DNA from 2 places in the Bacillus sp. L381 genome. Region 2 is predicted to be linked to the other one. Evidence: predicted binding sites of a transcription regulator. Region 2 holds the regulator's gene; the other holds the start of a gene.
What was found. Region 2 encodes LexA, which represses DNA repair genes until DNA is damaged. Its sites were predicted from a motif close to CGAACATATGTTCG; they were not measured.
Positions count from the first base shown of each region.

Region 1: the regulator LexA is predicted to act here: its motif matches at 13,574-13,587, upstream of uvrB (excinuclease ABC subunit UvrB).

Region 1 is NZ_CP127224.1:3,310,336-3,325,762, reverse strand. Features, by position in the region: gene cccB (cytochrome c551) at 1-157, shown strand, start outside; gene ftsE (cell division ATP-binding protein FtsE) at 377-1,063, shown strand; gene ftsX (permease-like cell division protein FtsX) at 1,056-1,946, shown strand; gene QRX25_RS17065 (right-handed parallel beta-helix repeat-containing protein) at 1,994-3,400, opposite strand; gene ctpB (carboxy-terminal processing protease CtpB) at 3,608-4,966, shown strand; gene swrA (swarming motility protein SwrAA) at 5,339-5,692, shown strand; gene minJ (cell division topological determinant MinJ) at 5,767-6,957, shown strand; gene QRX25_RS17045 (BslA/BslB family hydrophobin) at 7,001-8,284, opposite strand; gene QRX25_RS17040 (MFS transporter) at 8,446-9,783, opposite strand; gene QRX25_RS17035 (TetR/AcrR family transcriptional regulator) at 9,811-10,380, opposite strand; gene QRX25_RS17030 (PEP/pyruvate-binding domain-containing protein) at 10,452-12,953, opposite strand; gene QRX25_RS17025 (CsbA family protein) at 13,251-13,487, shown strand; gene uvrB (excinuclease ABC subunit UvrB) at 13,663-15,427, shown strand, end outside.
Region 2 is NZ_CP127224.1:1,776,117-1,791,543, forward strand. Features, by position in the region: gene QRX25_RS08740 (DUF8570 family protein) at 1-73, shown strand, start outside; gene QRX25_RS08745 (prohibitin family protein) at 60-890, shown strand; gene QRX25_RS08750 (YndM family protein) at 918-1,367, opposite strand; gene QRX25_RS08755 (hypothetical protein) at 1,522-1,950, shown strand; gene lexA (transcriptional repressor LexA) at 2,282-2,902, opposite strand; gene yneA (cell division suppressor protein YneA) at 3,058-3,369, shown strand; gene QRX25_RS08770 (YneB family resolvase-like protein) at 3,385-4,035, shown strand; gene QRX25_RS08775 (DUF896 domain-containing protein) at 4,104-4,337, shown strand; gene tkt (transketolase) at 4,504-6,507, shown strand; gene sirA (sporulation inhibitor of replication protein SirA) at 6,658-7,104, shown strand; gene QRX25_RS08790 (YneF family protein) at 7,190-7,408, shown strand; gene QRX25_RS08795 (aspartyl-phosphate phosphatase Spo0E family protein) at 7,482-7,655, opposite strand; gene QRX25_RS08800 (cytochrome c biogenesis protein CcdA) at 7,857-8,564, shown strand; gene QRX25_RS08805 (response regulator) at 8,649-9,011, shown strand; gene QRX25_RS08810 (CcdC family protein) at 9,091-9,582, shown strand; gene QRX25_RS08815 (DUF2621 domain-containing protein) at 9,610-10,038, opposite strand; gene QRX25_RS08820 (Hsp20/alpha crystallin family protein) at 10,272-10,643, opposite strand; gene QRX25_RS08825 (small acid-soluble spore protein P) at 10,738-10,884, opposite strand; gene sspO (small acid-soluble spore protein SspO) at 10,914-11,060, opposite strand; gene acnA (aconitate hydratase AcnA) at 11,292-14,018, shown strand; gene QRX25_RS08840 (TlpA family protein disulfide reductase) at 14,080-14,589, shown strand; gene QRX25_RS08845 (FbpB family small basic protein) at 14,669-14,794, shown strand; gene QRX25_RS08850 (acid-soluble spore protein N) at 14,858-15,004, shown strand; gene tlp (small acid-soluble spore protein Tlp) at 15,029-15,271, shown strand; gene QRX25_RS08860 (YbgC/FadM family acyl-CoA thioesterase) at 15,356-15,427, shown strand, end outside.

The sequences.
Region 1 (15,427 bases), 1.5 Mb from region 2:
AGGCGGCGGCGGTCCCAATCTGCAGGAAGTCGGCGGGAAGTATGATGAAGCTAAAATTGAAAGCATCATTATAAACGGCCGCGGCAATATGCCGAGCCATCTTGTAAGTGATGAGGACGCAGCGAAGATCGCGAAATGGCTGTCACAGAAAAAATAACAGAAAAACCTTGCCTGTTATGAGGGGCAAGGTTTTTTCACGGCCTGGGAATGAAAAGAAACTGTAATAGTAATATGTCTAAATTTGACGTATAATGAAGTGTACTGAGGAAAAGGAACTTTCAGATTTTTCATCTGTTTCCTGGTAAATCGGCCATAAATCGCAGTATTGTTGCGAACTCTATGGCTGCAAGACATAAATAAAAGATTAGGTGATTTCATGATAGAGATGAAAGAAGTATATAAATCCTATCCGAACGGTGTAAAAGCGATTAACGGGCTGTCAGTCATGATTCATCCCGGAGAATTTGTATATGTCGTAGGACCGAGCGGAGCCGGTAAATCTACTTTTATCAAAATGATTTACAGAGAAGAAAAACCGACAAAAGGGCAAATATTGATTAATCATAAAGATCTCGCGGCTGTAAAAGAAAAAGAGATTCCTTTCGTGCGGCGTAAAATAGGTGTTGTTTTCCAAGATTTCAAACTTCTTCCGAAATTGACAGTATTTGAAAACGTCGCGTTTGCGCTTGAGGTTATCGGAGAGCAGCAGTCAGTCATTAAAAAACGAGTGCTTGAAGTGCTCGATCTTGTGCAGCTGAAGCATAAAGCGCGGCAGTTTCCCGACCAGCTTTCCGGAGGAGAACAGCAGCGTGTTTCCATCGCAAGATCCATCGTCAACAATCCTGACGTCGTTATAGCTGACGAACCGACGGGCAACCTTGATCCGGTAACATCATGGGAAGTCATGAAGACGCTGGAAGAGATCAACAACCGCGGAACGACTGTCGTGATGGCGACACACAATAAAGAAATAGTAAACACCATGAAGAAACGGGTCATCGCGATCGAAGACGGAATTATTGTGCGTGATGAGTCAAGAGGGGAGTATGGTTCTTATGATTAAAATTCTCGGGCGCCATTTGCGTGAGAGTTTTAAATCTCTCGGAAGAAACACATGGATGACTTTTGCATCCATCAGTGCCGTTACCGTTACATTGATATTGGTCGGCGTGTTTTTAGTCATTATGCTGAACTTAAACAACATGGCTAAAAATGCTGAAAAAGAAGTGGAGATTAAAGTATTAATCGATCTGACGTCGAATAAGAAAACGCAGGATACGCTGCAGAATGAGATTAAGGACATCTCGGGAATCCAAAGCGTAGAGTTTTCATCTAAAGATAAAGAGCTTGATCAATTGGTCAAAAGCTTCGGCGACAGCGGAAAGGCCATGAAAATGCAAGATCAGGAAAACCCGCTGAACAACGCGTTTGTCGTCAAAACGACAGATCCGCATGATACGCCGAAAGTCGCGAAAAAAATTGAGAAGCTTGATCATGTGTATAAAGTGACATACGGAAAAGAAGAAGTCAGCCGTCTGTTTAAGATCGTCGGCGTGTCACGCAACATCGGGATTGCGTTAATCATTGGCCTTCTGTTCACGGCGATGTTCTTAATTTCAAATACGATTAAAATCACGATTTTCGCAAGAAGAAAAGAGATAGAAATCATGAAGCTTGTCGGTGCGACAAACTGGTTTATCCGCTGGCCGTTTTTCCTTGAAGGGCTGCTGCTCGGAGTATTCGGTTCAGTCATACCGATCGCACTCGTGCTCAGTACGTACCAGTCGATGGTCGCTTGGGTGGCCCCAAAAGTTCAGGGATCATTTGTTTCACTTCTGCCGTACAGTCCGTTTGTGTTCCAAGTATCACTTGTGCTCATTCTGATCGGCGCGGTTATCGGAGTATGGGGAAGCCTGACTTCCATCCGAAAATTCCTTCGTGTATAAATAAAAAAAGCCAGTCTTTATCAGACTGGCTTTTTTTGATGGTTCCGTTACTGAATGACGGGCAGGGCTGGTGATCCGGGCTTTAATGTAAAGTCATAAGACGATTCGTCACGGTACATCGGGTCCGCATAAATGGAGTTTGAATCGTTTGCCGTTCCTTTTTGGTAAGCTGTGAATGAGTGGTATTCTTTGTTTTTCCAATTCCAAATGCCGTCTTTTCCTGTTTCTTTGTGATAGACGTTATGGTTAACGGTATTGCTTTCATTTTTCGTAAAATCATTTGCGATAAAAATCCGGGAACGGCTTGCCGTCATGATGTTTTTTTCGATGGTGTTCCCTTTTGTGTCGTACTGCAGCAGCAGCTGGCCGCCGTCAAGGTTCTTCGTGTCATTTCGGTACATGATGTTATGGGAGATCACGGAATTGATTGTGCCGCCGCGCTTCGTGTCATAGCCTCCGATTGAAATACCCGTGTAAGCATTGTTATACACCTTGTTATCCGTAATCCGGATATCTTGTGCGTATTTCCCTCTATGCTCGGAAGTGGCTTCAATGCCGAGATCGTTGTTGTATACGGTGTTTTTCCTAATGTCCACATGTTCTGCGCCGTCAACGTAAATACCGCCCGCTGAGTATTCATTGCCGTAGGCGGGATTTCCGTAAGAGGAATTATGGCTCACTGTATTGTTTTCAATGACGCCGTTTCGCGCATAATCGTTTTCTTTGGACGTTCCTTCGTAGCCGATTACGTCAATCCCGATATTGTTATTGTCCCGGATGGTATTGCCGGCGATGTTAAATCCGTCAATATTTCCGTTCAGAACTACCGCCTCGCTTGCGCCCAGCGTCAGTTTTTCAACCGTATTATTTGTGATGCTGACATCCTTCATCGCGCCTGTGCCGTAAAACGCGATGCCGTGTGCATTTCCGTCATCAGCCGTTGTTTTAATGTTTTGGATGCGGTTGCCGTCAATGGTAATATGACTGCTTGATCCGGTGACATAGATTCCCATGGCTGTCGCATCTTCTGATGAAACTGAGAGATTTTCAAGCGTAATGCCGTGAATGGTAATGTACTGTTTATTGCGGATTTGAATTAATGGTGTTTCAGAATCGCCGTCTGACGCAGATTTGCCGCTGATGGCGACATGCTCATTCTCATAGTTCTGAAATGTAATCGGCTTCTCAGACGTGCCGCTGTGCTTGACCTCAAATGTTTCATCGTACGTTCCTTCCCGTATCAATACGGTTGTTCCGGCCTCAGCCTTTTCCGCCGCATGCTTCAATGTGCGGAAAGGCTTTTCTTTCGTTCCATCATTTTGATCGCTGCCTGCGGGAGAAACATACACGGCATCCGCCTGCGTTTTTTCATTGGCCTCTGTTTTTTGCCAGACAAAGGCGGTAATGCCTGCGGCCAGCACCGCTGCGGATAAAATTGATAATTTTATTTTCATATCGTATTCTCCTGTATATTTAATGAATTATATACAGAATATTATACGTTACCCATTTATATGAAACAATTGCGTATTCATTTTTTTGTTGCCATTACATGAATTCTTTCAGGTTTACACATACTATCTCCAGGTTTTCGTAAAAGGACTAAGAGGAGGTAAACGATGAAACAGAAAATAATCGCAGCGATAGCGGCCGTCAGCATCATGTGCGGCGGAGCCCATATTGCCGGGGCGGCACAGCCGAATTCATCAGAAGCAGAAAGAAGCCAGGCAATGGAAAAAATCGAAAAAGCATATGAGCTGATCTCGAACGAATACGTGGAAAATGTAGATAAAGAAAAGCTTCTTGAAGGAGCGATTCAGGGGATGCTGTCTACATTAAACGACCCTTATTCCGTTTATATGGACAAGCAGACCGCCAAGCAGTTTTCCGATTCTCTTGATTCTTCTTTTGAAGGTATCGGCGCTGAAGTCGGTATGGAAGATAATAAAATCATTATCGTTTCACCGTTTAAGCAATCTCCGGCTGAAAAAGCAGGCCTCAAGCCGAATGATGAAATCATCAGTATAAACGGCGAGTCAATGAACGGGAAAGATTTAAACGAAGCCGTGCTGAAAATCAGGGGGAAAAAAGGATCGAAGGTTTCTATTAAAATACAGCGCCCGGGAACTGAAAAACAGCTGTCATTCCGGATTAAAAGAGCGGAAATTCCGCTGGAAACCGTATTTGCTTCCCGCAAAGAATCAGGCGGGCATCATGTCGGCTATATCGCCATATCGACATTTTCCGAGCATACCGCTCAGGACTTCGCAGCGGCGCTGAAAAAGCTTGAGAAACAAGGGATTGACGGGCTCGTTCTTGACGTAAGGGGAAATCCCGGCGGATACCTTCAAAGCGTCGAACAAATTTTAAAGCATTTCGTCACAAAAGACATGCCGTATATTCAAATCGCGGAACGTAACGGGGATAAAAAACAATATTTCTCAACCTTAAAAGATAAAAAGCCGTATCCCGTCAATGTCATCACGGATAAAGGAAGCGCCTCCGCTTCGGAAATTCTTGCGGGCGCATTGAAAGAGGCGGGACATTATGACGTTGTCGGTGATACCTCCTTCGGCAAAGGAACGGTTCAGCAGGCCGTACCTATGGGAGACGGCAGCAATATTAAATTGACGCTGTACAAATGGCTGACACCGAAAGGCAATTGGATTCACAAAAAAGGCATTACCCCGACAATCGCCGTAAGCCAGCCGGATTATTTTGCAGCGGGGCCGCTTCAGCTGAAACAGCCGCTTCAGCCTGATATGAACAGTGCGGATGTCAAACACGCCCAAATCCTGCTGAAAGGCTTGGGCTTCGACCCGGGCAGGGCGGACGGCTATTTCAGCAAAACAATGAAAAAAGCCGTTCTGGCGTTTCAAGACCGGAACAAGCTTGATAAAACAGCTGTCATTGACAAAAAAACAGCGGAAAAAATGAATCAGCTGATGAACGAGAAGAAATCTGACGAAAAAAATGATTTACAGCTGCAAATGGCGTTAAAATCATTATTTGTAAAATAAATGAAAAGGAGGCGTTTTTTTCGCCTCCTGTTTCTTTTGTCCTTCATCAAAAATGAACCAAAAGATATATAATTATGACGTTTTTGACAAGATATTAAAAAAATTTTCACATTTAAACATTTATAAAGGACAAACATTACCCGATATTTATAGGGAAGAGAGACTTTATGCCGAGTTAATATGTATTCAAAATGAAACTTTTGAAAGTTGCCTCAGTCAGTTTTAGTTCTTACAATAAAAGAAGGTTCTAATAGAGAACAGTTTTAGTCTGGCAGCTGCATTTCAGTATTGAAAGCAGAAGTGTTTGCGGCGCTTCAGCACGGCAGCTGTAATCACCCGTGCTTATCTGGATAAAAAAATGGGGGTTCACAATTGAAGAGGGCAAGTATTGTGCGTGAAAAAAAATATTATGAATTAGTGGAACAACTAAAAGACAGAACAAAAGACGTCACATTTTCATCAACAAAAGCACTAAGTCTTCTCATGCTGTTCAGCAGATACCTGGTCAATTACACAAATGTTGAATGCGTTCACGAAATCAATGAAGAGTGTGCAAAGCATTATTTCACTTACTTAATGAAAAACCATAAACGCTTAGGAATCAATCTGACGGATATTAAGCGGTCTATGCTTCTGATCAGCGGCGTGATCGAGGTGGAAGTCGACCACTATCTGAAAGATTTCTCTCTCTCAAATGTAACACTGTGGATGACGGAAGAGAGATAGACGTTTGAGATATTCAAGCCAATGATTATTTGGTAGAATAGAATTAAAATGTTTGGCTTGAGGCGGTGAAAGCAGTGTCTGTTCAATGGGGAATTGAACTTCTGAAAAGTATCGGTCTGTTTTTTTTGCACCCGATGTTTTGGTTTTTTATCATCATAAGTCTCGCATGCGGATATTTGCGGATTAAACGTGAACGCCATACGTTTCATACAAAAATCGCGGATATGTATGACGAGCTTATCTTTACATACATAAAAGGGCTTATACCGGGGATTCTTCTCTCCATATTATTTTTTGGACTGGGAATTTCGATTCCATTCGGCCTTCTCGGCATCATTGCGGCCGTGACGGCTTTGGCTTCGCTGACGTTCCGTATGAATTGGCTGTCATCAGCTTATATTGTCAGCGCCGGTATGTTCATTGTGTTTGTCCTTCAATATACCCACACAGTGCCGTTCGCGGATCGGTTTCCGCAGGCATTCGGCGTGAATTGGGCGTCAGCGGCCGTGTTCATGGGCCTTTTGATCATTACGGAGGGAGCGGCAGCTTACCGTTCAGCGCATGAAAAAACATCTCCGGCGCTTGTCGTCAGCAGCAGAGGTCTGCCCATCGGCCGTCAATTGGCGAATCGCGCATGGCTGCTTCCGCTTTTCTTATTGGTTCCGGGCAGCGGGCTTGAAACACACCTTTCTTGGTGGCCTGTCTTTACCGTGCCGGGCGGCTCTTTCCATTTGATCTGGATTCCTTATATCGCGGGCTTCGGACAGCGTGTGCAGGGATCCCTTCCGGAGGTCAGCATAAGGATAACGGCGAAACGTGTTATGTATCTCGGAATGATCGTTACCGCATTCGGGGCAGCGGCCCTTTGGTGGACTCCGCTTGCCGGTGCTGCCGTTTGTATCGCGGTGCTCGGACGCCTGTTTTTATCATTGAGACAGCGGTTGAACGATAATGCGGCTCCGTTTTATTTCTCTAAGCGGGATCAGGGCCTAATGGTGCTCGGTATCATTCCGAATACGCCCGCGGAAGATCTTAATCTGAAGATCGGTGAGATTATTACGAAAGTAAACGGCATACCCGTGAAGCATGTATCGGATTTTTATGAAGCACTTCAAAAAAACCGCGCATTTGTAAAAATGGAGATCATCGGCCTGAACGGTGAGATCCGGTTTGATCAGCGCGCGTCCTATGAAGGCGAACATCATGAATTAGGTATTTTATTCGTGCAGGATGAACATGAGCAAGAAGAAATGACAGCATTATAAAAAAACCCCGGTGCCGTTAAAAACACGGCGGCCGGGCTTTTTTTTACGGCCGGATTACAATGTCAGCCGGATACAATTCTGAGGTAATGGTGCCGACGACGGTATCGGACGCCGTGTCGATGACGGAAATCAGATTACTGAAAAAGTTCGTGACGAAGATACGTGTTCCGTCAGTATCCGGTTTGGCGCCGTACGGATACTGACCGACAGGAATAACCGCGGTGATCGTGTTTGCAGCTGTATTGAGCACAGATACGGTGCCGCTGCTTGAATTTAAAATATACACTTTCGCTCCGTCAGGCGTTATCGTGACACCGAGCGGATTCATCTCCGTATTGACGGTATCAATGAGGGTGTTTTTGCTGGTATCAATAATGGAGAGATTGTTGCTGTTAAGGTTTGTAATATAAGCCTTGCTTCCGTCCGGCGAAAAGACGAGATCAGAAGGAGAACTGTACGGCAGAATAATGGTTGCCGTCACTGTATTGTCTGCCGTGCGGATGATGGAAACGGTGTTGGTATTGGTATTCAGCACATATACAAGCTGTCCGTTCGGCGATACGGCGATGCCTGTCGGCAGAAGGCCGACGGGAATGACTGAGATGACGGTATTGGTTTGTGTGTTGATCACATAAACATTGCTGCTTTGCTGGTTGGTGACGTATATAAAGTTTCCGTTTGGCGAAGCTGCGATTTTATAAGGAGACGCGCCTGTCGGAATTCTCTTGACCTCGCTGCTTGTCTCGGTTGAGATAACGGATACGCTGTTTTCTCCCGAATTACATACGTACAGAAATCTGCCGTCGGGCGTTATTGTGATGCCAAGCGGCGCAGCCCCAACCGGAATGACATTGGAAACTGTGCCGGTGATTCTGTTGATGGTGCCGACATGGTTGCTCAAATAGTTGGTCACATATGCAAAAGCTGCCGGATTCACAGTGAGATCAGCGGAGGCCGGCAGCAGAGAACCGATGATCAGCACCGTATTTTCTGCGGAAAAGGTATACGTGCCTGCCGCCGGGAGTGTTTTGTTTTTCAGCACAAGCGTGAACTGGGCAAGTCCGAGAAGATCGAGCGTCAATGGCAACGTGACTTTTCTGCCGCCTTCTGATATTTGTGAAGAAGTTAAATTGTTGTTGTTGATGGTGTCATTCGTCGTTGCGGTAAACCCTTCAGGCAGCCGGAATACGACTCCGCCTAACGAGAGCACGGAATTCGGCGAATAGGTAAGAACGAGATCTGACGCAGTTCCTTCTGTGCTGTTTTGAACGGCACTGACTGTAAGAGACGGCGCCAGCGGCCTAACTTGGTCTGAACTCTTAGCCATTTACATTCCCCTTTTCTCTTTTAACTAAAAGATTCTCATAGAGCAAACGGCATTGCGATACTCTATGCATCGGGGGAGTGGGGTGACACTTTGAAAGAGAAAATTAAGAAGAAAAACTAGAAAAGGTTCCGGAAAGCAGATGCTTACGGAACCTTTTTCGTTTACGCCGAATGGCTTTTTTTCGTATGAACGGTTTCCCCGGACTTAATTCCAAGTGATACGAACAAGCCGATCACAGAAACGCCGATTAATATGATAAACAGAATATGAAATCCGGAGATTAAACCGATCAGTGCTGAAGAAATAATGCTTCCGAAATAACGGAAGGTGGAAAAAATCCCGGACGCGATGCCGGACATGCCCGGTTCTACCGTCGCAAGAGAAGACACCTGCATGCTCGTCAGCCCCGCCCCGGATGCGATGCCGCCCACAATAAGCGATGCCATAAGGAACGGGACGGAATGGGAATAAACCAAAAGCAGAAATAATAGATTGGCTCCGGCCATCAGCATGAAGGACAGAAAAATCATTCTTCGCGCGCCCCATTTATGATGCAGCTGAGCCCCGCCCCAGTTGCTGGCGGACATAAAAATCGAAAAGACGGACAGCGCCATGCCGCTGTGCGACGTATTCATGCTGAAGTGGCCGGTCATAAAGAGCGGCATAATCAATAGCACCGCGTACATCATTAGATTGCTTAACAGAACCGACAGATTGGCGCTTGTAAATGTTGAGCTTTTAAACAGGTCAAAATCAATAATCGGATGTTTCGTGCGCAGCTCCCGCCTGAAAAATAACGGAACAAATACAAGAATGAGCAGCGCGTATACCCAATAGCCCGTAGAGCTTTCGTTTTTCGTCAGAAGAATAATAGATACAATGCTGCCGGCAAGCAAAACGGATCCGATGATATCAAGCGGCGCGTCAGAAGTTTCTTCTTTATATTTAGGAAACATCATCAATGCCGTCCCGAGTGCGATCGCAAGAAACGGAATATTGACCCAAAAGATAGAATGCCAGCTGAAGCTCTCGATTAGAAGAGAGCCGATAAACGGGCCGAGAGCCGCGCCCAGTCCGGCACCGAGGCCGAAAAAACCGAATACTTTCGGAAGCCGTTTTTCAGACACGACATGGCGGATGATGGCGATGCTGTTTGGTGTAAGCAAAGCGCCGCCGGCGGCCTGAAGCGCCCGGAAGAAAATCAATAAGAAAAGACTTGGCGAGAGGGCGCACCCCAATGATGCGATAAGAAAAAGGCCGACGCCCCATAAATACATTTTTTTGTTCCCGTACATATCACCGAGCTTGCCGGCAATGGGCTGTGTCACGGCCATCACGATTAAATACACCGTCACTACCCATGTGATGCTGGCAATTGATTCGCTGAATGAGCGGGAAATGGATGAAAGGGCGACTGCGATCATCGTAGAATTGATGGGAACGAGTATGGCTCCCAGCAAAAGCGAAACGATCAGCGCCCATTCTTTCTTTGAACCCATCCTTCATCCTCCTAGGAGCCGGAAAAATTACCGGCTGACGATTCCTTTGATAAAAATCTCAGTGCTGTGTTTCAGCATCGTTTCCTCAGAAAGAGTAATGACCCTTTTCCCCAGCTGCAGACGGTGCATAAAATAACCGAAGACCATCGTCATAAAGACGTCTGCATTTGCTTCTTCACTGCCGGGGCTTATGATGTTTTTCTTGGTCAGCTCCTTAAAGTAAACGATTAAATATTTTTTCACAGATTGCGGATATACGATGATATCCTGCAGGACGTCTTCGAATAGTTCCGGTTCGCGCAGGCAAATACGGAACACCTCTTTTTTTTGTTCCAATTGCTGCAAAAGGGCCGTGGCGAAATGAAGAAGATCCTCATACAGATCGCCTTCCGCCTTGGCGATCATGTTTTCCGGTGCGGGCGTCTGCTGCTCAATCATTGCTTTCATTAGTCCTTGTTTGTTTTTAAAATTACGGAAAATCGTTGCTTCGCTTACATTCGCTTTTTCTGCGATTTCCTTTGTTGTCGCGGCGCGGTATCCTTTTTGGATAATAAGATTCATCGCAGCGTCAAGAATTCTCTTGTTCGTCGTTCTCAACATGTTTCACCTCGCGAAAATACTGGCAGGACAAGTATACACCCGCCCTGCCCGTCAATAAAGAGGGAAACCTAGCATGAAGCGCGTTTGACAATCGTAATCTTGCCGTTTGTGCCGTCTACCGAGACGATATCTCCGTCGTTGAGCCTGTCAGTCGCTGCGCGAGTGCCGAGAACGGCGGGAAGCCCGTATTCTCTTGCGATGATGGCCGCGTGTGACAGGATGCCGCCCGTGTCCGTAATGACGGCTTTTGCGTCTTGAAACAGACTGGTCCAAAGCGGTGTCGTCATTTTGCAGACAAGCACATCTCCTGATGAAAAACGGGAAAATTCACTTGCGTCACGAATGACTTTCACCGGGCCGCTTGCGATTCCGCTTGAAGCCGCAAGTCCGTAAATATGATGTTCAGTGTTTTTTTCATCTTCTGTGATGGAACCGGTAATCTGCTCAGCCGCTTGCAGCTGTTCTGGAGTCGGAGTGCCGAGATAAGCGGGCGCTTCAAGAAGCTGATATTGCTGGAACAGCTGTTTACGTTCAGCCGCTTTTTCCTGCATCGGAACAGGCGACGCCAGCGCTTTCTCGACTTCATCGCTGTATAAGTACCACATATCCTCCCGGTCATCGATCACGCCTTGTTTTTGTAGGAGCTCGCCGATTTTCAAAAGGCAAAGGCGTGCTTTGGCGTCCAGCATCGCATCAATATAAAAATGGTGATCATCTTTGATGACGGATGAAGACAGCGTCCACTGATAATAGCGGTCAAACCTCTCCCTGAAGCCGTCATCTTCGATTTTCTCCATGAAGGCGGCGTAAAGCTGTTTTCGTTTTTCTATCGTTTTATGAAACTCACTGTCAAAATCGTAGCCGTTCCGGACATAGTTCTGAATGTTAGCCAATGCGAAATAAGGATTTTCCGCCCACGTTTCTTCGATCAGATCGTGGCTTTTCACGGATCTCCAGCCGTATTCCTGTAAAAATTCACCGACTTGTTCAAGAAAGCGCTTTCCTTCATTTGATTGCAGAAGCGTCTGATGAAGCTCACCGGCAGGAGAAACCGTAAAGACGCGCCGCAGCTCAGGACTGTCCTTTACTTGTCCGGAAAGAAGCCAAAGCTGTCTGTCTGTTTCTAATGATTTATTCATGACACCCGCCAGCATTTCGTACAGAAGGGAGGTGTTTTCTTTCTCAATCTGTCCGTACATCGATTCCAGCATCATGTTTAACGCAACCTGCGGAAAGACAATATTGAAATGTTCTTCGTATCCTTTTAAATAGAAGTCTTGCAGGTTCCGGAAAGCATCGAGGGCAGTCTCCGGTGTATGGTTTGTATGCGCCAGTTCGTCCAGCTTTTGATAAAAAGGCAGAAAGGTTTCATGAATAATATCGTACATGCGATCAGCCAAGATGGGAAATAGCGCTTCTAACTGTTCTGCGGGCGGTTCGTCGTCCGTCTTATGCTGTCTGGAAAAAACACGGCCTTGATGAAGCTTGACACGCTCGATTTCGATGCCCATTACAGGGAATGTCTTTGTGCTCTCTTTGAGGCCGTATTCTAAAGCCGGCACAATAAGCGAGGCGAATAACGGGCTGACGGGGCCTTCTATATTGGACTCCATATTAAGCCAAAAATCTTTCTGATCCCGGGACGTCATGATAAAATCCCGTTCTTCGTCCGCCGCTTTCTGATCCTGCACGATGGTTGTAATCGGTCTGGCCTGAAGCAGATACAGCTTATTTTCGGCAAATCCGAATTCAAGATCCACGGGATAACCGTACAGTTCTTCGGTCTTTATCGTCAGCATGGCAAGCTCTTTGATGTTCTCGTCATCAAGGCAGAAGCGGTTTCTCATGTCAGCGGACGTCTCTTTTTCCGTCACGCCTTCCTCTTGAGAAACGATATACATTTCTTTTAAGCCGATTTCTTTGTCAATCTGAAATGTGCCTTTATTGACGATAAATGTATCGGGCGTCACGCTTCCGGAAACGATTGCTTCTCCGAGACCGTAGCTCGCGCTGATCATCAGTTCTCCGTCATCGTGTGTGACCGGGTTGCGGCTGAAAATGACTCCCGAAACCTCAGAATTGATCAGCCCTTGCACGACAACACCCATTAACGGTTCTGCGGTATCGTTGTTCATTTTCTCTTTATAGCCGCTGACCCGCGCCGAGAAGAAGGAAGCCCAGCATTCTTTCACTTTTCCGAGAAATTCTTCTTCTGTTTTGATATTTAAATAGGTTTCGTACTGGCCCGCGAAAGAAGCGCCTTCAAGATCTTCGGACGCGGATGAGGAACGTACGGCGACAGAGGCGTATGATTCTCTCAATTCATAAAATGATGCGGCCAGCTCATCCCGGAGCTCTTTTGAAAACGTGCCGTTCATAATGGCGCGCTCCATCTGTGCCTCTTCTGCTTGAAGCCGATTGTCTTCTATAAAACGTGTCAGAGCGTTCGTCTGAATGACAAAACCGTCGGGAACGGGCAGGCCGTTTTTCGTCAGTTTAATCAGGTTCATTCCTTTTGCTCCTGCTGAGCGGCTCGATTCTTCCGCTTTTTGAAATCGTACTGAATACATGCGTGATGCCCCCTTTTTCTTCATCCAAGAAAATGATAGTGAACACTATCATTACATTTTAAAGAGGGAGGAAGAAACTGTCAAAGACACAAAGACCTAATCGTTCTCCGCCTTTCGGCTGAAGAAAGGCAATTTGATTCATTTCGTTAACGGTTCAATGGATTTGCTTTTACATTTTTTCTGACAGATGATTGAAGAATGCTGAAAAAGGGTATTGTGATAGCAGGGGAACGATTGTCCGATTCTTCATTTTTTACTATAATCAGATGAGATGAAGAATTCCCGAGGAGGGTTTTTGTGATTACAAAAGCCGTTTTTGCATTATGTTTCCCTTTTATGCTGGTCGTCCTTTTTACGAGAGTCACTTTTAACCACTATGTGGCGATCGCTCTCACAGCCGCGCTGCTTTTCGCATCCTATTTAAAAGGCTACACCGAAACGTATTTTATCGTTGGATTGGATGTCGTCTCTCTGGTAGCCGGCGGGCTGTACATGGCTAAAAAAGAAGCAGACAAAAAGAAAGACAATGCCTGACATGGTGAATATGAAATAGAATGCCTGCTTTTACGCCATAAAAGCAGGTTTTTTATACAAAAATTGACTTGGTAAAAATAAACCATCGAACTTTAGTTCGTATTTTTAGTGATTTTGCCCGTCATTGTGTTACTATATCAATAGGAAGATTTCGTAAAGAAACGGAGGCTTTTTTGTGAAAGATCGTTTTGAGTTAGTCTCGAAATATCAGCCCCAGGGAGATCAGCCGCAAGCGATTGAGAAGCTTGTCAAAGGCATACAGGAAGGCAGAAAACACCAGACTCTCCTGGGAGCGACAGGGACGGGCAAAACCTTTACCGTGTCCAATTTGATTAAAGAAGTCAACAAGCCGACACTGGTCATTGCCCATAACAAAACCCTTGCCGGACAGCTGTACAGCGAGTTTAAGGAGTTTTTTCCGAACAACGCTGTCGAATACTTTGTCAGCTACTACGATTACTATCAGCCGGAGGCGTATGTGCCTCAGACGGATACATTTATAGAGAAAGACGCAAGCATTAACGATGAAATTGATAAACTGAGACACTCCGCGACATCCTCACTGTTTGAACGAAGAGATGTCATTATTATCGCGAGTGTATCATGCATATACGGTCTCGGTTCGCCTGAAGAATACCGGGAAATGGTCGTGTCGCTCAGACCGGAAATGGAGATTGAGCGAAATGAGCTGCTGAGAAAGCTTGTGGATATCCAGTATGCCCGCAATGATATCGACTTTCAGCGGGGGACGTTCCGCGTGCGCGGAGACGTTGTGGAAATCTTCCCGGCTTCCCGTGACGAACATTGTATCAGAGTGGAATTTTTCGGTGATGAAATTGAGCGGATCAGAGAGGTTGACGCTTTGACCGGAGAAATTCTCGGCGACCGCGATCATGTCGCGATTTTCCCGGCTTCCCACTTCGTCACACGGGCAGAAAAGATGGAAAAAGCGATTCTGAATATTGAACAGGAGCTTGAGGAGCGCTTAAAAGTCATGCGCGAAAACGGCAAGCTTCTGGAAGCCCAGCGTCTTGAGCAGCGCACGAGATATGATCTTGAAATGATGCGGGAAATGGGTTTCTGCTCGGGGATCGAGAACTATTCAAGACACTTGACGCTCCGTCCTCCGGGCTCCACGCCGTATACGCTGCTTGATTATTTTCCGGACGATTTTATGATTGTCGTTGATGAATCACACGTGACGATTCCGCAGGTGCGCGGCATGTTCAACGGTGACCAGGCAAGAAAACAGGTGCTTGTCGATCACGGGTTCCGCCTGCCGTCAGCGCTTGACAACCGTCCGCTCCGATTTGAGGAATTTGAAAAGCACATGCACAATATCGTGTACGTGTCGGCTACCCCGGGGCCGTATGAAATTGAGCATACGCCGGAAATGATCGAGCAGATCATCAGGCCGACGGGACTTCTCGACCCTCTCATTGATGTCCGTCCGATCGAAGGGCAGATTGATGATCTGATCGGTGAGATTCAGGCGAGGGTTGAACGGAATGAACGCGTGCTCGTGACGACTTTAACGAAAAAAATGTCAGAGGACCTGACCGATTATCTGAAGGAAATCGGCATCAAGGTCAATTATCTTCATTCCGAGATTAAGACGCTTGAACGGATTGAAATCATCCGTGACCTCCGCCTCGGGAAACATGATGTGTTAATCGGCATCAATCTGCTGAGGGAAGGGCTTGATATTCCGGAAGTGTCACTTGTCGCCATTCTGGATGCGGATAAAGAAGGCTTCCTCCGTTCCGAGCGTTCGCTGATTCAGACGATCGGACGGGCGGCCCGGAACGCAGAGGGCCGCGTCATCATGTATGCCGATAAAATCACGCGTTCGATGGAAATTGCGATTAATGAAACGAAGCGCCGGAGGGAACAGCAGGAGCGCTTTAACGAAATCCACGGCATTACGCCGCAAACGATCA
Region 2 (15,427 bases):
TAAACAAGTGGGAAGCAAAGCCAAAAAATTTAAAAAGTCATGGGAGGAAGAAGACCAGCATGAGCGAAAATAAGCGGAGAAACACAAAAAAAATACTCGGCGGTGTGATAATAGGCGCAGCCCTTTTGATTGCGGGCGTTACAGCGTCACTTTTCATTGAAAAAATACCGAATGGTTATGTCGGGGTTGTATATTCACCGAACGGCGGGGTAAAATCCGAAACATTGGACCAAGGCTGGCACTTAGTCGGTCTATTTAATAAAGTAACGGAATATCCGGTGCGTATGCAGACAGTGAATAATGAAAATATAAAAGTGGCAACTTCAGACGGTAAAAATATTGAAATGGATATTGCTTATAACTATGTCGTTCAGCCTGACAAAGTAGTGGATCTGTTTAACAAATTCGGGGCGGTAGACGTTGAAACGATTGAAAATACATATTTAAAAACAAGGCTGTGGGACGCGGCGCGAAAATCAATCAGCAAATACTCGGTTATTGACACATACGGGCAAAAATCTGCGGAAGCCGCTGCAGATGTTCAAAAAAGATTTGCTGATGATATGAAGAATCTCGGATTTTTAATTGATGATCTGACGCTTGGCGTACCGAAGCCGGATAAAGCCACACAGGAAGCCATTGATGCAAGGGTGAAGTCTTCACAGGAGCTTGAACGGACACAAACTGAAATTAAAATAGCCGAAGCCGAAGCGAAAAAGAAAAAAATTGAAGCGGAAGGGATCGCTGATTATAACGAAATTATAAAAAAATCAATGTCTGATGAAATGATCAAATATAAATGGATTGAAAAATGGGACGGAAAAACGCCGAAAGCGACAGGCACAGACTCACTGCTGCAGCTGCCGCTGGACGATCAGAAGCAAAAATAAAAAGAAAAGGAGGCGAATGCCTCCTTTTTATGTTTTTTCCTGAGGATCCTTTTCCGGCATTAACTCTTCAGACGCCTCGGTTTGATAGCTCAATAGCGTGCTGTCTGTCTCTGTTGTGGCCGGATAATCTTCAGGAAGCACATATTGCTGCAAATACCGGTGAAAAAATGCCTCAAAAACAGTAAGGCAAAGTGCAGAAATAACCGATGCCGCGGCAGGAGAAACATTAAAACCGCCAATGTTCATAAGGAATATCCATAATATAATGAATGAAATTCCGAAATCAGCTGCAGCAGCTGTGAAATTGCTTGTTCTCGGCAGAATCATGTAATCGCCCGCAAAATAAGTGATCAAACTCAAGATCAATGTAATAAACAGAACGTTTAAAAAAGTTACTTGGTACATAAGATCCAGAACAATGTACAGCAAAGCAAGTGTGAGCGCTGTTTTAGAAGCGAAAGCAATTACGTGTTTCATTTGAACCACCTTCGTTATTTCGTTTAGTCTTCATTGTAGGCAATCCAAAAATTTTTAAACTGGTATATTGTGGTTATAAAGTATGCGATTTAATAAAATATGGATAGACGTCATTGTATTCACAAGTTAAAATATGTAAAAAGGGGGATGCAAATTGAAAAGGTGCTGGATATGTATTGCTGTTTTTTTATTATGTTTTTGCGGAATACACTCAGCCAAAGCGGCTACCACTGAATTCGGATCAAAAACGAGCTTCACATTAGAGGGAAATGCAAAAGAGTTTTATATTGAAAATCCGGGGACTGTATCAGCTGACGATTACTTTTTAGGATACAAGTTCACCATAATGAACAACTCTTCATGCGGTTTAAACATGAAACTCCAGCGGATGGCGCTGAACGGAAATTTTTATACATTAAGTTCTAAAAGCTACAGCGGCAGCTGGTTAAACCTCAGTGCACAGGATAAAAAATCAATTGACCCGTATCACAAATACAGGATTCTGATTGAAAGCTCTTCAAACATCTGTGAACCTGTCTATATTAAAGGGTTATACGGCGTCGAATATTATCATTTTGATTAAAAATAGATACCCGCTAAAAAGAAGCGGGATTTTTTACGCATATTCGATACACATTGTACTATGTACTAAATATTCATATATAGATTTGATCCGCCCGCCCAAAATAAAGATGACATAAACAAATTCAGCCCGAAAATTATATAAAAAGTTTCTTTAGGGAAACATTATTTGTTGACTTCAAAAGTCAGATGTCGGATAATAAGAATGTAAGCATGATGTAAGTTTTTCCTCCTTAGCGGGTTCGTTTCCAAGCCAGGGCGAACCTGCTCTTTTTTATGCAAAAGAAAAACCCCTATGTGAGGGGTTTTACGATAAATAAAGTTTAATAGAATTAATGGACGGCTCTGAATACGCCGATGACTTTCCCTAAAATGCTTACGTTTTGCAGGATAATCGGTTCCATCGTCGGATTTTCCGGCTGCAGCCGCACATAATTGTCCTCTTTATAGAAGCGCTTGACCGTCGCTTCATCATCTTCGGTCATAGCCACCACGATTTCCCCGTTATTAGCCGTGTTCTGCTGTTTGACAATGACATAATCTTTGTCAAAAATGCCGGCGTCAATCATACTTTCTCCCATGATTTCTAACATAAATACATGTTCGCCCGGAGGAACCATCCGGTCAGGAAGCGGAAAATACTCATCGATATTTTCAACAGCCGTAATCGGAATACCCGCCGTCACTTTCCCGATTACCGGAACATTTACGACCTGGCTTTTCGGAATTTGAACTTCTTCTTCATCCAATACCTCAATGGCCCTCGGTTTAGTAGGGTCCCGTCTGATCAGGCCTTTTGTCTCCAGCCGTGCCAAATGTCCGTGCACGGTTGAACTGGAAGCCAGTCCTACTGCTTCTCCTATCTCTCTTACAGAAGGCGGATATCCTTTCGTTTTTACCTCTTCTTTAATAAAACGCAGGATATCAAGCTGCCTTTTTGATAGCTTCGTCATATTTCGCACCTCAAAACGTCGATTTTAAGTAGATTATAGCATGATTTTCCTGACAGTACAAACATAGGTTCGAAAAAACGATTGACAGAAACGTTTGTTCGTATATACTGAAAGATATAAAAAGCGAACAAACATTCTTATCGGAGGTTGTATAAATGGCGAAGGAATCTATCATATTTGTCGGACTGTTTACTGCGATTTTAAGTGCCGCTATTTTACTTGTTTCATGTGCGGGGAATGATCAGACGCTCAGCCAATATGTTAAAATAAAGGTTCAGGACGGCGATACTCTCTGGTCACTTGCGGATCATGTAGCAGAAAAGAAAAATATTAATAAGGAAGAGTTCATTGAGTGGGTGACGGAGAATAATCATCTCCAAACTGCTGATATAAAGCCCGGAGACGAACTTATTCTTCCGGTTAAGAAGAAGCATCCGGCCGTATATCAGCTGGCCATTGTCAATTAGAGAGGAAAGAGAGAAATGAAGGCGCTCATTTATGCCAGGGTTAGCACAAACAAAGAACAGCAGCAAACGTCTTTAAAAAGACAGGAAGAGGAGCTTAGTGAGATCGCTGCGGCAAACGGCATGGAAGTCGTAAAAGTCATTTCTGAGAAAGCCAGCGGTTACGAAATGGACCGCGACGGAGTATTTGAAATGCTTGATGATATTAAAAAATCACATATTGACGCGATATTGGTGCAGGACGAAACAAGGCTGGGAAGAGGAAACGCCAAGATCGCGCTTTTGCATTGTATTTACAGGGAAAACGTAAAAATATATACGATGGCTCATAAGGGCGAGCTGGAGCTTTCCGAAGCTGATACGATGGTACTCGAAATCGTCAGTATTGTAGAGGAATATCAAAGAAAAATTCACAATATGAAGATACGGCGGGGAATGAAAAGAGCCGTAAAAAACGGTTATAAACCTGAACGGAATCTGAAAAACAGGCATGAAAACAGCGGCAAAGAAAAAAAAGAGGTTCCGGTTTCGGAAATTGTCAGGCTGAGAGCCAACAAGCTCACCTTTGCAGAAATCGCAGCCACCTTAAGAGGATTTGGCTATGATGTGTCCAAAGCCACGGTTCACCGGCGTTTTCAGGAATATACCGCAGACAGCGAAGGCAGCTGACGTGCATCAGTTGTAAAAACGATTACGTTTTAGTAGTATATAATCAACACGCACCAAAGGAGCTTATTATGATTTCTAAAGAAAAAATCGCGAGAATAAACGAATTGGCTCAAAAAGCTAAATCAAACACGATAACGGATGAGGAAAAAGCCGAACAGCAAAAGCTTCGCCAAGAGTATTTGAAAGGATTCCGTTCTTCAATGAAAAATACGCTTAAGAGCGTAAAAGTTATTGATCCGGAAGGTAATGATGTCACTCCTGAAAAATTAAAAAGGGAACAACAGAAAAATAATCTTCATTAAACAGAAAGAATACGGCAATACGTATTCTTTTTTCGTATATACTAATATCAGACTGTGCTTTACGACAATTTTCAACAAGTTTATCTCAAATTTAAGCTGAAAGAGTTGAGAAAAAGTCATCATCGCTTTATGATGAAAAGGTACAACAATAAGGAAGGGGATTATAATGGATACAATTGAAAAGAAATCAGTTGCCACCATACGTACACTGTCTATAGACGCAATTGAAAAAGCTAATTCCGGACACCCGGGCATGCCGATGGGAGCCGCTCCGATGGCTTACACGCTGTGGACGAAATTTATGAATGTGAATCCGCAGAATCCAGGCTGGTTTAACCGCGACCGTTTTGTTTTATCAGCAGGACACGGTTCAATGCTTTTATACAGCATGCTGCATTTAAGCGGATATGAACTCAGCATTGATGATCTGAAACAGTTCCGTCAATGGGGCAGCAAAACACCGGGGCATCCGGAGTTCGGGCATACAGCAGGAGTAGACGCAACAACCGGGCCTCTCGGACAGGGTATCGCGATGGCAGTGGGAATGGCAATCGCAGAACGCCATCTGGCTGAAACATATAACCGTGATTCATTCAACGTAGTTGATCATTATACATACAGTATTTGCGGAGACGGCGATTTGATGGAAGGCATTTCTTCTGAAGCAGCTTCTCTAGCAGGCCATCTGGAATTAGGCCGCCTGATCGTATTATACGATTCTAATGATATTTCCTTAGACGGTGATTTAGACCGTTCTTTCTCTGAAAATGTAAAACAGCGTTTTGAAGCAATGAACTGGGAAGTCCTTTATGTTGAGGACGGAAACAACATCGCTGAATTGACGGCTGCAATTGAAAAAGCGCGCCAGAATGATAAAAAACCGACTTTAATTGAAGTGAAGACCACAATCGGTTTCGGTTCTCCAAACCGCGCGGGTACATCTGGCGTTCACGGCGCTCCATTAGGACAAGAAGAGAGCAAGCTGACGAAAGAAGCGTACGCTTGGACATTTGAAGAAGATTTTTATGTTCCGGAAGAAGTATACGCGCATTTCAACCAAGCTGTAAAAGAAGCCGGCTCGAAAAAAGAACAGGAATGGAATGAACTGTTCGCGGCTTATCAAGAAAAATATCCTGAGCTTGCTGAACAGCTGTCACTCGGCATCAAAGGCGAGCTTCCGAAAGATTGGGATCAGGAAGTTCCCGTTTATGAAAAAGGCAGCAGTCTTGCTTCCCGCGCATCTTCAGGTGAGGTGCTGAACGGCATCGCTAAGAAAATTCCTTTCTTTGTCGGGGGATCTGCTGACCTTGCGGGTTCAAACAAAACGACAATCAAAAATGCAGGAGACTTCACAGCCAAAGACTACGCCGGGAAAAACTTCTGGTTCGGGGTCCGTGAATTCGCGATGGGCGCTGCTTTAAACGGAATGGCGCTTCACGGCGGCCTCCGCGTATTCGGCGGCACATTCTTTGTGTTCTCTGACTATTTAAGACCTGCTATTCGTCTGGCGTCATTAATGGGGCTGCCTGTCACTTATGTATTTACGCATGACAGTATTGCCGTAGGAGAAGACGGACCGACTCACGAACCGATTGAGCAGCTTGCTTCTTTACGCGCACTTCCTAACCTTTCTGTGATCAGACCTGCTGACGGAAATGAAACCGCAGCTGCGTGGAAGCTTGCCGTTCAAAGCCAGGATCACCCGACAGCTCTTGTATTGACACGCCAAAACCTGCCGACAATTGATCAGCAGCCTGAAGAAGCGTATGCCGGAGTGGAAAAAGGGGCTTATATCGTTTCCAAAGCACAAACGGATTCACCGGACGCACTTCTTTTAGCGACGGGTTCTGAAGTCGGACTCGCGATTGAAGCTCAGGCGAAGCTTGCTGAAGAAAACGTTCACGTATCTGTAGTCAGCATGCCGAGCTGGGACCGCTTCGAAAAACAATCGGCTGAGTACAAAAACAGCGTACTTCCTCCGAACGTAACGAAACGTCTTGCGATTGAAATGGGATCAAGCTTCGGATGGGGCAAATTTACCGGTCTTGAAGGAGACGTTCTCGCAATTGACCGTTTCGGCGCTTCAGCTCCGGGAGAAACAATTATGAAAGAATACGGGTTCACTGCAGAAAACGTGGCTGGCCGCGTGAAAAAACTGCTAAACAAATAAGAAGACAAAAGAGGATGAGTCAAATCATCCTCTTTTTCCTGTTTATACGACAAAAATAGAAGTGGCGCCGTAACAGTAATAGACAATTCTTTCTTTTCTCCTTTTGTATAATAGAAAGCAATAAGAAGCGCTGTAAAAGGGGATGAGGAAATGGAACGTCATTACTATACACACCTGATTAAGGATGAGTTTGCGAACCACTACTTCGGACGGGAAACCGCTATGTTTGAATTGTTTCGAGACTATCATTGGACAAATCTGACACCCCAAGAATATCAAATGACAAAAAAGCAAGTTCAATATATAACAGAGCCGATTCCGGTAATACATATGCATCAGCATCTCCAGCTTCATTTAAACCGTATGAGTTACAGCCGTTTGGATTCAATTTACCGGCTTACACTGCCCCGTGAAAAGGGCCGCGCCACCTTCATGATGAAAGACAGCTTAATTGAGATTGCGGCTTCGGGAGATTATGAGGCGGAAACGATTTTCTTTGAGATTCTGCGTAAAATCAGCCCCTGTTTTCTTGCGATGGATTTTAAGACAAGGCGCTACGGGTGGTTAAATCCGGTCAGAGAAAGAAATTTTGTCTAAAATCGAGGAAAAAGAGATGTAAATGTTGTATAATAGCCTTTGGTTTAGTACACTTTAAACTAGACAACATGAAGGAGGAAATAAAATGACTTTATGGGTTGGCATCCTAGTGGGCGTTGTCGCATTGCTCATAGGTGTTGCACTCGGGTTTTTTATTGCTCGTAAATATATGATGAGCTATTTGAAAAAGAATCCGCCTATTAATGAACAAATGTTACGCATGATGATGATGCAAATGGGAATGAAACCTTCTCAAAAGAAAATTAATCAAATGATGAAAGCCATGAATAATCAAGCGAAATAATACGTAAAGATTATGATATAGAGATACATGGTTATAAAAATAAAAAACCCGGAGAGGGTTTTTTATTTTGGCGTCATGTTTCACCCCAACTGCCGGTGTGCAGTTCCTTTTGATATTGTATGAGAAGGTGGTCAAGCTCCTGGCTGAGTTCTATCGTAATGTTTGATGTCATTCCGTTTGACATGACGATTTTAAGCAGCTCTGCCCGTTTTTTTTCAATTTCATTTAATAGATGCTCTCTAATCACAGGGATATATCCTTTCATACATAAATCTTTCACCTGAGTTTCTATTATTATATCCACATTTATACTGTTTTTCAAATAAGAAGGATTATAATATCTTGATGTCAAATTAAATTATATAAGCTTTTTCTATAAAAAGTAATCCTTCTCAGGAAAGTGTTAAAAAAATGAAATGATTTTGTCATAACTTGAAAGGAGTGTGTCATCGTGAGTTTTAATTACTTTCTGACATTCGGGGCAGGGTTTCTGTCTTTCATTTCTCCATGCTGTCTGCCGCTGTATCCCGCTTTTTTGTCGTACATAACTGGTGTCAGCATGGACGAGGTTAAAACAGAAAAGGTGATGCTGCAAAAGCGGGGACTCATGCATACACTTTGTTTTTTGCTCGGTTTCTCCGTGATTTTTATTGCATTGGGGTACGGAACCTCGTTTATCGGCAGTTTTTTTACCCATTATCATGAAGCGATCCGCCAGTTCGGCGCTATTATGCTGATCCTTTTCGGGCTGATTACTGCCGGAGTGTTTCAGCCGAAATTCATGATGAAAGAGCGGCGCATTCACTTTAAGCACAGGCCGGAGGGGTTTATCGGGTCCGTTCTGATCGGTCTTGCGTTTGCAGCCGGCTGGTCGCCGTGCAGCGGGCCTATTTTAGGAGCCGTTTTTTCGCTGGCCGGTACAAATCCTTCTTCAGCAGTACCATATATGTTTTTATATGTTCTCGGATTTGCGATTCCTTTTCTTGTCCTTTCATTTTTTATTACCAGAATGAATTGGATTCGTAAGCACCAGCTGCTTATCATGAGAACCGGGGGCATCCTTATGATTGTCATTGGAATTATGCTGTTTTTTAACTGGATGAGCTATATCCTGATCGTTCTGTCAAATCTTTTCGGAGGGTTTAAGGGGCTGTAACGGAATGATAACTTTTGAACTATTATATACCCTTTCGTTTTTGGTACAATAAGACTAGTTAATGTTAAATATGTGGAGGGGAATATGACACGAGTTTTAGTTGTAGATGACGCCAAGTTCATGAGGGTGAAAATCAGAGAAATTCTGGAATCGGCGAATTACATAGTGGCCGGAGAAGCGGCTGACGGCGAGGAAGCCCTGGCGGTATATCAAAAAATACGTCCCGACCTGGTGACAATGGATATTACCATGCCGGTCAAAAATGGTATACAGGCGCTGCAGGATATTTTAGCTTTTGACCCGAAAGCCCATGTCATCATGTGCACCGCCATGCGGCAGCAGCGGATTGTTCTGGAAGCGATTGAATTAGGCGCTAAAGACTTTATCGTTAAACCGTTTGAAGCTTCTAAAGTGCTGGAGGCCGTAGGCAGGGTAACGGGAACGTAAACGTGTTTTCTTTTCAAATTGGTTTTTTTTATGTTTTTGGAGTATAGTATATAGTATCAAACTCCGTGCAAGCAAAGGAATGATAAAGATGATGATTATAATTTCATCCGTTATTGCAGCGGTTATGGCAATTTGCGTGATGATCGTCAGGATTAAATCCTCCGACAAGCCCGCTTCTCCTAAAAAAATAATTCTCCCGCCGATTTTTATGAGTACGGGAGCGCTTATGTTTCTTTTTCCGATCTTCAGAGTGACGGGCGAAGAATTTTTGGAGGCCATTACGCTGGGCGTGATCTTCTCTATTTTTCTGATAAAAACATCTAAATTTGAGATTAAAAATAATGAAATTTATTTAAAACGGTCAAAAGCATTTGTATTTATCCTGATTGGTCTGCTGGTTATCAGAATCGCTATGAAATCCATTTTGAGCACGACGATTGATTATGGAGCTTTAAGCGGAATGTTTTGGATTCTGGCGTTCGGAATGATTGTCCCGTGGCGCATCGCGATGTTTATGTCGTACCGCAAACTTTCCAATGAACTGAAGACCGCTGATATTCAGATGAATTAAAACCTTTCCGTCCGCCGGAAAGGTTTTTTATTTGAGCAGGGTTTGATAAGGCGTAAGATCAATCTGTTTTTCGCGGAGATGCTTTTTTAAAAATTGATGATCCCGCTTAGGAGTAGCCAGAATGTAACCCCTGATGATTAAATCCAGGTTGATTCGTTCAGCTTCCTCCTGTAAGGAAAGTTCACCGATTTTTCCGGCGATTTTAGCTTTGGCTACATCCCGAAAGAGCTCCGGTACGGGGGCGACCAATTCATCCAAAAACGCCTTGTCATCCGCATTCCATAAGTGTCTGCTTTTTTCAATATAATAGTCCTGCCAATCCAGTTCTGACCGGCCGTCTTCTTTCGGTAAGCGCTTTAAAAATTTTCGGAACATAAAAAATCCGCCGATGGACAGCAATCCGATCATCACGACGACCCAAAATAAAATTAACCACATAAACCAGCCTTCAAGCATTGTTCCACCACCTCCTCACTTTAACCATATTGTAAACGAAGACATAATAGAAGAACACATGAAAAAAAGAATAGAAAAAATGATAGATGTCCAGTCAATCCGGTTGCTAGAACATATTCTATCGTATAGTGATTCTGCTATTTGGCCATGGGAGTTTCACTTTGAGGGTATATGACTGATATGAACGGACAAAAAAGCTGCTTTCATTGAGGGATGAAAGCGGCTTTTTTATGTTAAAGAGGAAATTGAAAGGAAAAAGAGGCAGGGGTCTCATTTGGCTCCTTGTTCATGGAGACGGTCAGAATATGGTTTGTGAAATCAGTGAAAATATGTTTGTCATTCAGATAAAAAGGAAGCATCATTTGTTTGTTTAACGTCCGTTCAAGCGTTTTAACAGAGAGCATGAATTCATGTCCCGAAAGAGTGACGGTCATCGCTTGCACCGGCTTTAGCGCCGTCAGGTCAGCTTCAATAATATATTGACGGCTTGTTTCATATAGATCGATCGGCAGCGACTCGTCATGCCAAGCATACGGATCCTCGTAAAACTGCCGCAGCCATTCCTCGATATCATCAAATTCTTCAGCGTTTTTTGAATGATTCATGGAAGCATCCCTCCATATTAAAAAGACTTGCTATAACGTATGCAGACACTTTGAATGGGTGAATGGCACAAAAAAACAGACACCAAGGTCTGTTTTACATATCGTGGCTTGTATTATGTTTTTGTCTTGTATGGTTGCGGTTTTTCACTTTTTTGCTTCCGCTTAGCGGTTCCGGCTGCCCGGGATTATGGCCCTTCGGAGCATTTTTATGCATATCTTTGCTCGTGTTTTTATTTGTCATGTTAAAGCCTCCTTTTTAAGGTGTGACGGCTATTGGTTTGTTTTTCTTTTTTTATTGTTCTGCCGTTCTTCTTCCGTCAGGACAAGCTGGTCATTTTCTATATAACCCGCGCCTTTGCCTTGGCTTTTCGCGTCATTCATGCCGTTTATTACATGATTGGCTTTCCGTTTTACCATGATCATCACCTCAACATTAATATGGCTCTTTGCAGCCCGTTGTATGAGGTGTAAAATAGGACAAAATTTACCGAAAATCACGATGATAAGACGATCTTATTGTATTTAATAAAAACATTGATATTTACTTATGTATGATTTTATACTAAGATGAAATTGTGAGAAAATTGTGATGCAATGTGAACATTCATCTAAAGAACGATCTTGATCTTTGAAGGGGGATTTTGGGGAATGACAAATCAGCAAAAAGTCGCAACACAAGACGTTTTCCAAGCAAGAAAAACATTTTCTTCAAATGGGAAAACATACAACTACTATTCATTAAAAGCATTGGAAGACGCAGGCGTCGGCAATGTTTCAAAACTTCCTTATTCTATTAAGGTTCTTTTGGAATCCGTTTTGCGTCAGGTAGACGGACGCGTCATTACAAAAGAACATGTTGAAAATTTGGCAAGATGGGGTACTGCTGAATTAAAAGATATTGATGTGCCGTTTAAACCGTCACGTGTTATCCTTCAGGACTTTACCGGCGTTCCGGCAGTAGTAGACCTGGCATCTTTAAGAAAAGCAATGGCCTCTGTCGGCGGAGATCCGGATAAAATCAATCCGGAAATTCCGGTTGACCTTGTCATTGACCACTCCGTACAAGTAGACAAAGCCGGTACGGAAGACGCGTTAGCCATTAATATGGACTTAGAATTCGAAAGAAATGCAGAACGTTATAAATTTTTAAGCTGGGCAAAGAAAGCGTTTAACAATTACCAGGCTGTTCCGCCTGCAACAGGTATCGTTCACCAGGTAAACCTTGAGTTTTTGGCAAGTGTCGTCCATACGAAAGAGGAAAACGGAGAGCTTGTGACATATCCTGATACTTTGGTGGGGACAGATTCCCATACAACAATGATTAACGGAATCGGCGTTCTCGGATGGGGTGTCGGAGGTATTGAGGCGGAAGCGGGGATGCTCGGCCAGCCTTCATATTTCCCTGTTCCTGAGGTCATCGGCGCGAAACTTGTCGGAAAATTGCCTAACGGTACAACGGCGACTGACTTGGCGCTGAAAGTCACTCAAGTGCTGCGCGAAAAAGGCGTAGTCAATAAATTTGTTGAATTCTTCGGCCCAGGTGTTGCTGAGCTTCCGCTTGCGGATCGGGCGACTATTGCCAATATGGCGCCGGAATACGGAGCGACTTGCGGATTCTTCCCGGTTGATGAGGAAGCACTTTCTTACCTGCGTCTGACCGGCCGTGAAGAAGAACAGATCGATGTCGTAGAAGCATACTGCCGCAACAACGGTTTATTCTATACGCCTGACGCAGAAGAGCCGATTTTTACTGACGTTGTAGAAATTGATCTGTCAAAAATTGAAGCGAACCTTTCAGGCCCGAAACGTCCGCAGGATTTAATCCCGCTCTCTGTCATGCAGGAAACGTTTAAAAAACATCTCGTCAGCCCGGCAGGCAACCAAGGATTCGGAATGGATGCTGCTGAAGAGAACAAAGAAATCTCATTTAAACTTAACAGCGGCGAAGATGCAGTTATGAAAACAGGGGCTATCGCGATTGCCGCCATTACAAGCTGTACGAACACATCAAATCCTTATGTATTAATCGGTGCCGGATTGGTAGCCAAAAAAGCGGTTGAATTAGGACTGAAAGTGCCGAATTACGTTAAAACATCACTTGCGCCGGGATCTAAGGTTGTTACCGGATACTTAGTCAATTCAGGCCTGCTTCCTTACATGAAGGAGCTCGGTTTTAACCTTGTCGGTTACGGCTGTACGACATGTATCGGAAACTCCGGCCCGCTTTCTCCTGAGATTGAAGAAGCGGTCGCTAAAAATGATCTGCTGATCACTTCTGTCCTGTCAGGAAACAGAAACTTTGAAGGCCGGATCCATCCGCTTGTCAAAGGAAACTACCTTGCTTCACCGCCGCTTGTTGTTGCGTACGCATTGGCAGGCACTGTGAATATCAACTTAAAATCTGATCCGATCGGCGTCGGAAAAGACGGACAAAACGTTTATTTCGATGACATCTGGCCGTCAATGGATGAAATCAATTCTCTCGTTAAACAGACTGTTACGCCTGAATTATTCCGTAAAGAGTATGAAACGGTATTTGATGACAACCAGCGCTGGAATGAAATCGAAACGACGGATGAAGCACTGTATAAATGGGATCAGGATTCCACTTATATCCAAAATCCGCCGTTCTTTGAAGAAATGTCTGTAGAGCCCGGAAAAGTTGAGCCTTTAAGAGGGCTTCGCGTTGTCGGCAAATTCGGCGATTCCGTGACGACTGACCACATTTCTCCGGCTGGAGCAATCGGAAAAGACACACCGGCGGGCAAATACCTGCAGGAAAAAGGCGTTTCTCCTCGGGACTTTAACTCTTACGGCTCACGCCGCGGAAACCACGAAGTCATGATGAGAGGAACATTCGCCAATATCCGCATTAAAAACCAGATCGCACCGGGCACAGAAGGCGGATATACAACACACTGGCCTAGCGGTGACGTGACATCTATTTATGATGCCTGCATGCGGTATAAAGATGATAAAACGGGTCTTGTTGTCCTAGCCGGCAAAGATTACGGAATGGGCTCTTCACGTGACTGGGCTGCAAAAGGAACAAACCTGCTTGGCATCAGAACAGTCATTGCGGAAAGCTTTGAAAGAATTCACAGAAGCAACCTCGTCTTTATGGGTGTGCTGCCGCTCCAGTTCAAACAGGGTGAAAACGCAGATACACTGGGCTTAACCGGTAAGGAAGTCATTGAGGTGGATGTTGATGAAACTGTACGTCCCCGCGACTTGCTGACTGTCAGAGCAATCAGTGAAGACGGTACGGTAAAAACATTTGAAGTGGTTGTCCGTTTTGACAGTGAAGTGGAAATTGATTACTATCGCCACGGCGGCATTTTACAAATGGTGCTTCGCGATAAAATGAAACAGTAACAGAATGAACAAAAGAGAGAAAGCAATCCGCTTTCTCTCTTTTTATGCGGGAGGCTTTGAGATGCTTGCGAAATGGCTGGGCGGAGTGTTGCTTATCGGGTTGTTGGTGTATGCGGGCTGGAATATTTATTCCGTACAAACAAGTCCGAAAGAAGGGACAGAAGAAGGGATGAAGGCTCCTGACTTTACACTTGACACACTGGCAGGAAAAAGCAGCTCCCTTTCTGATTATAAAGGAAAAAAAGTGCTCCTTAATTTCTGGGCAACGTGGTGCAAGCCATGCCGAATGGAAATGCCCGATATGCAGGAGCTCCAGAAGGAATATCCTGATATTGCGGTAGTAGCCGTTAATTTCACATCCTCTGAAAAAAATATACAGGCTGTGAAATCATTTGCTGAGACTTATCAGCTGACCTTTCCTATTCTGATTGACAAAAGCGGGATTAACGGAGATTTCAACGTGCTTTCTTATCCGACATCATACATATTAGACGAAAAAGGAACCATCCAGCACGTACGAGTAGGCACGATGACAAAAAAAGAAATGAAAGAAAAACTGGATCTCAAGTAGAGGTTCAGTTTTTTTATGTGCGAAAGGCTTATCTTTTAAAAAATTGGAAAAAATGAATGAAAACACGGAGGTGAGAAGATTGAAAAAAATGAGAAAACGCTCTTTTCATGAATTGGTTATGGAGAATAAACGTGAGCTGATGACCAATACGGAATATTTGAATCAGCTTGAAGAAAAGCTGGAGCAGCGGTTCAAACAAAAATAACCTTTAATTTGCAGTCATGTTTGCGCCTCCTTTTGCGAAATATACTCTTAAGGAGGGATGAACATGGGCACAAACAAGAAAGACGGCCAGCCGCAATACGCTCCGAGCCACTTAGGGACAAAACCCGTTAAATATAAACGCAACAAAGGGGAAAAGTTTCATGACAAGTCAAACGGACATCCGATTGTCATGCAGACGAAAGGTGAATAACATCAACAAAGGAGAGCAGACATTATGACAAATAATTACCAAAAACCGAATCCGGATGACCGATCCGATAACGTTGAAAAGTTGCAGGATATGGTTCAGAATACAATTGAAAATATAGAAGAAGCGAAAGAATCAATGGAATTTGCGACAGATGAGGAAAAACAGCGCATTCAGGAGAAGAATGCCAGACGCAATGAAAGCATTGAATCGTTCCGTAATGAAATTCAGGATGAATCAGCTGCGAGAGAAAACGGATATCAATCGTAATAAAAACCAGGGAAACCTGGTTTTTTCTCTTTCTGTCATGTTGTGATAAAATAGGGCTATCTGATAATAAGGGAGCAGAGAACGTTGCATGTGTCAAAAAAAGAAATAGAAGTGCGGTATGCAGAAACAGATCAAATGGGCATCGTCTATCATGCC